One region of the Bacillus infantis NRRL B-14911 genome, then DNA from elsewhere that is predicted to be linked to it. Evidence: riboswitches for the same ligand, from Rfam matches in the RefSeq annotation. Region 1 holds a riboswitch; the other holds the start of a gene.
The links. Region 1 has a riboswitch for glycine ahead of gcvT (glycine cleavage system aminomethyltransferase GcvT). Riboswitches for the same ligand answer to the same signal wherever they lie in the genome.
Positions count from the first base shown of each region.

Region 1 (3,418 bases):
GGTCGCCCTGTATTCTGTGAAAATGATGACCTTATCGTCAATGCCTTTGATAAGCTCGAGCGCTTTTTCTGCTTTAGAATTTCTCTGAACCTTCTCCACTTTGCTGACCAGGAACTGAATCTGTTCCTGAAACATATCAGAAGGGGCCTCCTGCCTGGAAACCATATTGCGGAGCGTATAAAAGACTGCCTCCCGGCTGCTGCAGGCCTCGCGCTGCAGGGTCATGACGGAGAACTGGCTTGAATTGACCCAATCTCCTTCCCCTCTCAATTCTGTAACAGATTCGTACAGATCTCTTTCTTCCTTGGAAAATTCAATCGGGATGGTTTCTACATGCCGTTTTGTCCATTCAATCCCGGTATCAGCCCGCCTGTTCCGGATCATCACTTTATTGACCAGCTCTTTCAGGTGGGCATTGTCATCGAGCGAGCGTGAATCCTTCTTATACTTTTCATAAAAAGCTGTTTCATTACCCAGATGGCCAGGCTTCAAGAGAGAAACGAGGTTGAAAATCTCGCTTATCCTGTTCTGGATCGGTGTAGCAGTAAGGAGAAGGCAGAATTTCTTCTTCAGGCTCTGGACAAATTCATAGTTTTTCGTTTTGCTGTTTTTCAGCTTATGAGCTTCATCGATGATAATCAAATCATAATCAAGTGAAAAAATGATGTCGCGGTGCGGATTCCTTTTGGCTGTATCTATGGAAGATACCACCACATCGCACTGCTCCCACACATAAGCCTTGCGCTGGGCAACTGCCGGTATGTAGAATTTTGTGTTCAGCTCGATTTCCCACTGGGTGACAAGAGAGGCTGGAACCAGGATAAGGACTTTTTTCACGAGACCCCTAATCATATATTCTTTTAGTATCAGTCCCGCTTCAATTGTTTTTCCGAGCCCGACCTCATCGGCCAATATCGCTTTTCCGTTCATATTCTCAACTACCTGCCTGGCAACTTCCAGCTGGTGGGGCAGCGGCGTCAGGTCCGGCAAGTGCCCCGGAGCCTGGAGGCCATTGAATTCGGGGATGATGGTATGCTGCTCGACCTCTGCAGCAAGTCTGTAAAGCTCCCAATTCCCCCAAGGTCCGTCATTGGATATTCTTGATAGAAACTCGGTTTGCCATGTAGAATCAAAATCGATCTGGACTGGCATGGTAAAACAGCTCCTTCGCTTGTAGTTAAGCCCCTCTTGGCAATGCCCCCGGGGAGTCCTGCGGGTAAAAAGAAGCGTCTCAAATTATATATTGCCCAATCTGAAATAGGATGGTAGGATGATAATAGCTTTGAATGTTTCGAAATTTGTCATTAAACAAATTTTGGCTCCGAACGGCCATCAGCAGCATGCTGCGGATTCTTCATTGAATAGTATGGCCATATTGGAAAAAATTATAAATGCGGATGAGAATAAGGGGAGAGACTGTGTATACAGCGCCGAAGGAGCAAGCATTCATGTGAATCTCTCAGGCAAAAGAACCCTTGTTGGACGCGGCTCTGGAGAGTGCTTCATTTAGGAAGCCACCAAAGGGGAAAACCGGTAAAAGGTAAACTTTCAGGTGCCAGGACAGAGACCCTCGTTAGGAACGGGGGATTTCTCTGTCCTTTTTTCGTGCCCAAAACCTTCAGGCGTTCAAGCCTCATGGTTAGCAATCTTGTATTTATTATTTGGATCAAGGGGGACAAGTGAATGTCGCAGCTAAAACGTACACCATTATATGAGGAATACCGGAAGCTTGGAGCAAAAACCATCGATTTTGGCGGCTGGGACCTGCCGGTGCAGTTCACTGGCATCAAAGATGAGCACGAAGCCGTAAGAACAAAAGCAGGCCTGTTTGATGTATCCCATATGGGAGAGATAGAAGTGAAAGGGCAAGCCAGCCAGGATTTTCTGCAAAAAATGATGACCAATGATATCTCCAAGCTCAAAAGCGGCGGTGCACAATATACCGCGATGTGCTATGAAAGCGGCGGCACTGTTGACGATTTGCTTGTGTATAAATTCGAGGATGATCACTATCTGCTGGTTGTCAATGCGGCAAACATAGAAAAGGATTATCAGTGGCTTGAAGATCATCTGATTGACGGCGCTGACATCAGGAATCTATCTGATCAGACTGCCCAGCTTGCTTTGCAGGGACCTGCAGCTGAAGGGATTCTCCAGAAGCTTGCAGGCGAAAAGGATCTAAGCGAAATTGGCTTTTTTAAATTCAGCAGTGACGTGGATCTGAATGGAAAGAAAGCGCTCGTTTCCCGCACCGGCTATACGGGCGAAGATGGATTCGAGATCTACTGCCATTCGGATGATGCCTCAAGCATCTGGAATGATATCCTTGAAGCCGGAAAAGAAGAAGGTGTGCTGCCTTGCGGGCTCGGCTGCCGCGACACCCTGAGGTTTGAAGCAAACCTTGCGCTGTACGGGCAGGAGCTGTCGCCAGACGTTACCCCCCTTGAAGCCGGGATCGGTTTTGCTGTAAAGATTAATAAAGAAGCTGATTTCATCGGCAAGCCTGTCCTCAAGCAGCAAAAAGAAAATGGTGTGCCGAGAAAGCTGGTCGGGCTTGAAATGATTGACAGGGGAATCCCGCGCCACGGATATCCGGTGCTGGCGGATGGAGAGCAGGTCGGCGAAGTGACGACAGGCACACAATCACCGACCCTGAAGAAGAACATCGGCCTCGCCCTGATCAAGACCCAATATGCGGAGCTTGGCAATGAGGTAGAAGTTGAAATCCGCGGCAAACGGCTGAAAGCAGTTATAGCTGCCACACCTTTTTATAAAAGAGATAAGAAGTGACGGAGGGGAAAAACATGACGCATCGCTATCTGCCTATGACAGAAACAGACAAAAAGGAAATGCTTGAGAAGATCGGGGCAAGTTCGATTGATGAACTGTTCAGTGATATACCTGAAGCTGTCAGGTTTAAGGGAGAGTACAATATTAAACCGGCAAAGCCGGAAACGGCATTATTGAAGGAGCTTACCAAGCTGGCAGGAAAGAATGCCGACCTCAGGTCCAATTCATCCTTCCTCGGAGCCGGTGTCTATGATCATTATATGCCGGTGATTGTGGACCACGTCATTTCCCGCTCCGAATTCTATACGGCCTATACACCGTATCAGCCGGAGATTTCGCAGGGGGAGCTGCAGGCCATCTTTGAATTCCAGACGATGATCTGCGAACTGACTGGCATGGATGTAGCCAATTCTTCCATGTATGACGGCGGCACTGCCCTCGCTGAGGCAGCCATGCTTTCAGCTGGCCAGACGCGCCGCAAGAAAATCCTGATCTCCGAGGCTGTACATCCGGAATCGAAGGATGTTGTCAGAAGTTATGCAAAGGGGCAATATATAGAGGTTGTTGAAATTCCGCATAAGGACGGAATCACAGATATGGATGCGCTGAAAGAGCAGATGGACAGCGA
Region 1 covers NC_022524.1:3,284,086-3,287,503, reverse strand. Annotated here, with positions in the region: gene N288_RS16660 (DEAD/DEAH box helicase) at 1-1,152, opposite strand, end outside; glycine riboswitch at 1,398-1,485, shown strand; glycine riboswitch at 1,489-1,566, shown strand; gene gcvT (glycine cleavage system aminomethyltransferase GcvT) at 1,684-2,790, shown strand; gene gcvPA (aminomethyl-transferring glycine dehydrogenase subunit GcvPA) at 2,805-3,418, shown strand, end outside.

Region 2 (3,418 bases), 1.5 Mb from region 1:
GACAAGGTAATCGGGCTTCTGCCTGCACTGGTGAATACACCGGGTGTCTCTCCAGTCAGCGAGAAGGATGCCCATAGACCGGTGGCCAATGTGCTCGAGGGGGCAAAGCTGGCTGGAAAGTCGACAGGAATCATTTCCACATCTGAAATTCAGCATGCAACGCCTGCAGGATTTTCATCACATGCGGCGCACCGCAGCAATTATCAGGACATTGCCGAGCAGCAGGTATACCAGGGCATTGATGTAGTCCTTGGCGGAGGCAAAGAATCTCTGGCACCAGGAACAACCAAGAATGCCCGCGTTGATGGCGAGAATCTATTGAATGTGATCAGCCAAAACGGCTACCAGTTTGTCGAGACAAAGGAAGCCCTCCTAAAATCGAAATCAAATAAAATCTGGGGCTCATTTGCGCCTTCCGCAATGGCCTATGACTTTGACCGAAAGGCTGCTAAGAGCAGCCAGCCTTCTCTGGCTGATATGACGAAAAAAGCGATCACAACGCTGGACAAGAACAAAGAAGGCTTCTTCCTGTTTGTTGAAGGAAGCAAGGTGGACTGGGCAGCGCATGCCAATGACACCGTCGGAATTCTTAGTGATGTACTGGCATTTGATGATGCAGTGAAAGAAGCCCTCGATTTTGCGAAAAAAGACGGCAACACAATGGTCATCGCAGTCAGTGACCACGGAAACAGCGGAATCACAATGGGGAACGTCAACACAAACAGCAATTACCCGGAAATTCCTGTATCAGCTTATATCGACCCGCTGAAAAAAGCGTCCATGACACTTGAAGGGGCTTTAAGCCAACTGAAAGCAGACCGCTCAAACATGGAAAAAGTGGCCGGCCTGTACGGATTGGATAATCTGACAAAAGAAGAACTCGATAAATTGAAGGCGTCCGCAAACCTGCAGTCTGATATGGCCAAAATGCTCGCAAACCGCGCGAATATCGGCTTCTCCACTGGCGGGCATACCGGCGAGGATGTATTCTTGTACGCATATGGACCATCAAGGCCTTTTGGATTGATCGATAACACTGATATTGCTAAAGCAATGGCAAAGCATATGGGCTTCAACCTGAAATCCGTTACAGACAAGCTGTTCGTCAATGCGAAAGAGTCGTTTGAGAAAAAAGGCTACAAGACCCGCATTGATGTAACAGATGCGAACAACCCGGTCTTTATCGCAGAAAAAAGCAAGACAAAGATCGAACTGCCTGTGAACAAAAATATCGCTCATATCGTACAGAACAACAGGATTGTCACGAAAAAACTCGATGGCGTCACGGTCTTTAACGGAAAAGATTTCTATGTTTCCGAAAAGGCTTTGAATCTGTCTAAATAATGGTACAAGAGGTGCTTCCCCGGGGAGGCGCCTTTTTCTTTTTGTTAGAGAAGGAAAACGGAACGGTTGACAAACGACCCGTTCGCTACTATTATATAAAAAATATTGCTGTATAATTTCATACCAAGCTATGAATGCCATGGGTCGTGCTGTGGCAGGAGCAGCTTCTGGAGAGACCGCGGGTTTCCGCGGCGCCGAAGGGTTCACCATCTCAGGCAAAAGGACAGAAGAGTATTGGATATACATTTGGCATGCTTTATGACTTGCCTTTATATTCGTTATTCTGATGATCAGGAGATTGGGGATTCCCCAGTCTCTTTTTTTATTGCAGTAAAACTTTGTGTTCAATAGTTCACATCTAAGGGGTCAGACCCCATTTTAAGAGGAGGAATCAGGAATGGCACAGCAGGAGTTAAAAAGAGATTTAGCCAATCGGCATGTACAGTTGATCGCGATTGGCGGCACGATTGGGACAGGGTTGTTCCTTGGGTCCGGAAAAGCAATCCAGCAGGCCGGCCCGTCCATCATCCTTGCATATCTGCTCGTCGGAACCGCCTTGTTTTTTGTCATGAGGGCACTTGGGGAGCTGCTCTTATCAAAAGCAGGCTATCAATCTTTCACAGATATCGCCGAAGATTATCTTGGACCGCGGGCAGCTTTTGTGACAGGCTGGACCTATTGGTTCTGCTGGATCATGACCGCGATGGCCGATGTAATCGCAGTCGGCGTCTATGTTCAATACTGGTTCGACATCCCGCAATGGGTGCCGGCCATCATCTCCCTGATTATCCTGCTCGGATTCAACCTGCTGACGGTCAAGCTGTTCGGGGAGCTGGAGTTCTGGTTTGCCCTAATAAAAGTAATTACGATCCTTGGGCTGATCGCAGTCGGCATCTTCCTGCTGATCACCGGATTTAAGACCGATGCGGGAACCGTTTCGCTGAGCAATCTCTGGGAACATGGCGGAGCATTCCCGAACGGGGCGGCAGGATTCTTATTTTCCTTCCAGATGGTAGTCTTTGCCTTCGTTGGCGTGGAACTCGTTGGCGTTTCGGCAGCGGAAACGAGCAGCCCGCAGAAAAATATCCCGGCTGCCATCAATAAGATCCCGCTCCGCATCCTGTTTTTCTATGTAGGCGCCTTGATCGTCCTTTTGTCGATCAATCCATGGACGGACCTGAATGCAGCAGAAAGTCCCTTTGTGAAAACCTTCAGCCTCATCGGGATCCCGGTTGCAGCTGGAATCATCAATTTCGTCGTCCTGACTTCAGCTGCATCTGCCTGCAACAGCGGGCTGTTCTCAACGAGCCGGATTCTGTTCAGCCTAAGCAAAAACAATCAGGCACCGGCACGTCTGAACAGGCTGAATAAGCAGCATGTACCGGCCAACGCTCTGTGGCTGTCTGCCCTGGTCGTATCAGTGGGGGCTCTTTTAAGCAAGCTCTTGCCAGGACAGGCGTTTGCCATTGTGACCACCATCAGCGCAATCTGCTTCATCTGGGTATGGGGCGTCATCCTGATCTGCCATCTGAAGTATAAAAGAACGCGCCCTGAGCTGCATGCGGAATCTGCTTTTAAGGCGCCGTTCACTCCATTAGTGAATTATCTCGTTCTCGCATTGTTTGCGATGATCCTCCTGATCATGCTGATTGCCGAAGAAACAAGGCCGGCGCTCCTGCTGACGCCTGTGTGGTTCCTTCTGCTGTATGTAGTCTATTTTTACAGAGGGAAGAAGGCAGAAGTGCCTGCGGTTAAAGAAGTACATTAAGATGGCCATGATTATCTCCCTGAATTATGCTATAAAGAAAGGGCATAGAAATCAGCCAAAGGAGATTGAATGATGGAGCAAGAATTGGTTCTCTGGTCAGACAGGATTTCATATTTAACGCCTGTCGGCCCGACAGACAGGCCGATCCTGATGGCTGTCTCGGGGGATAAGCATACCTTAATGATAGATGCCGGCAATTCTGCGGCACACGCAAAGCTATTTTTGGGAAAATTAAAAGAAGCGGGTAGGCCGGAGCCAACTGTGGCAGCCATTACCCATTGGCATTGGGACCATATCTTTGGGCTT
Region 2 covers NC_022524.1:4,789,513-4,792,930, reverse strand. Annotated here, with positions in the region: gene N288_RS23755 (alkaline phosphatase) at 1-1,344, shown strand, start outside; glycine riboswitch at 1,502-1,581, shown strand; gene N288_RS23750 (amino acid permease) at 1,742-3,112, shown strand; gene N288_RS23745 (MBL fold metallo-hydrolase) at 3,182-3,418, shown strand, end outside.
Region 2: it holds a riboswitch for glycine, as region 1 does, so the genes downstream of both, N288_RS23750 (amino acid permease) here and gcvT (glycine cleavage system aminomethyltransferase GcvT) in region 1, are expected to answer to the same signal.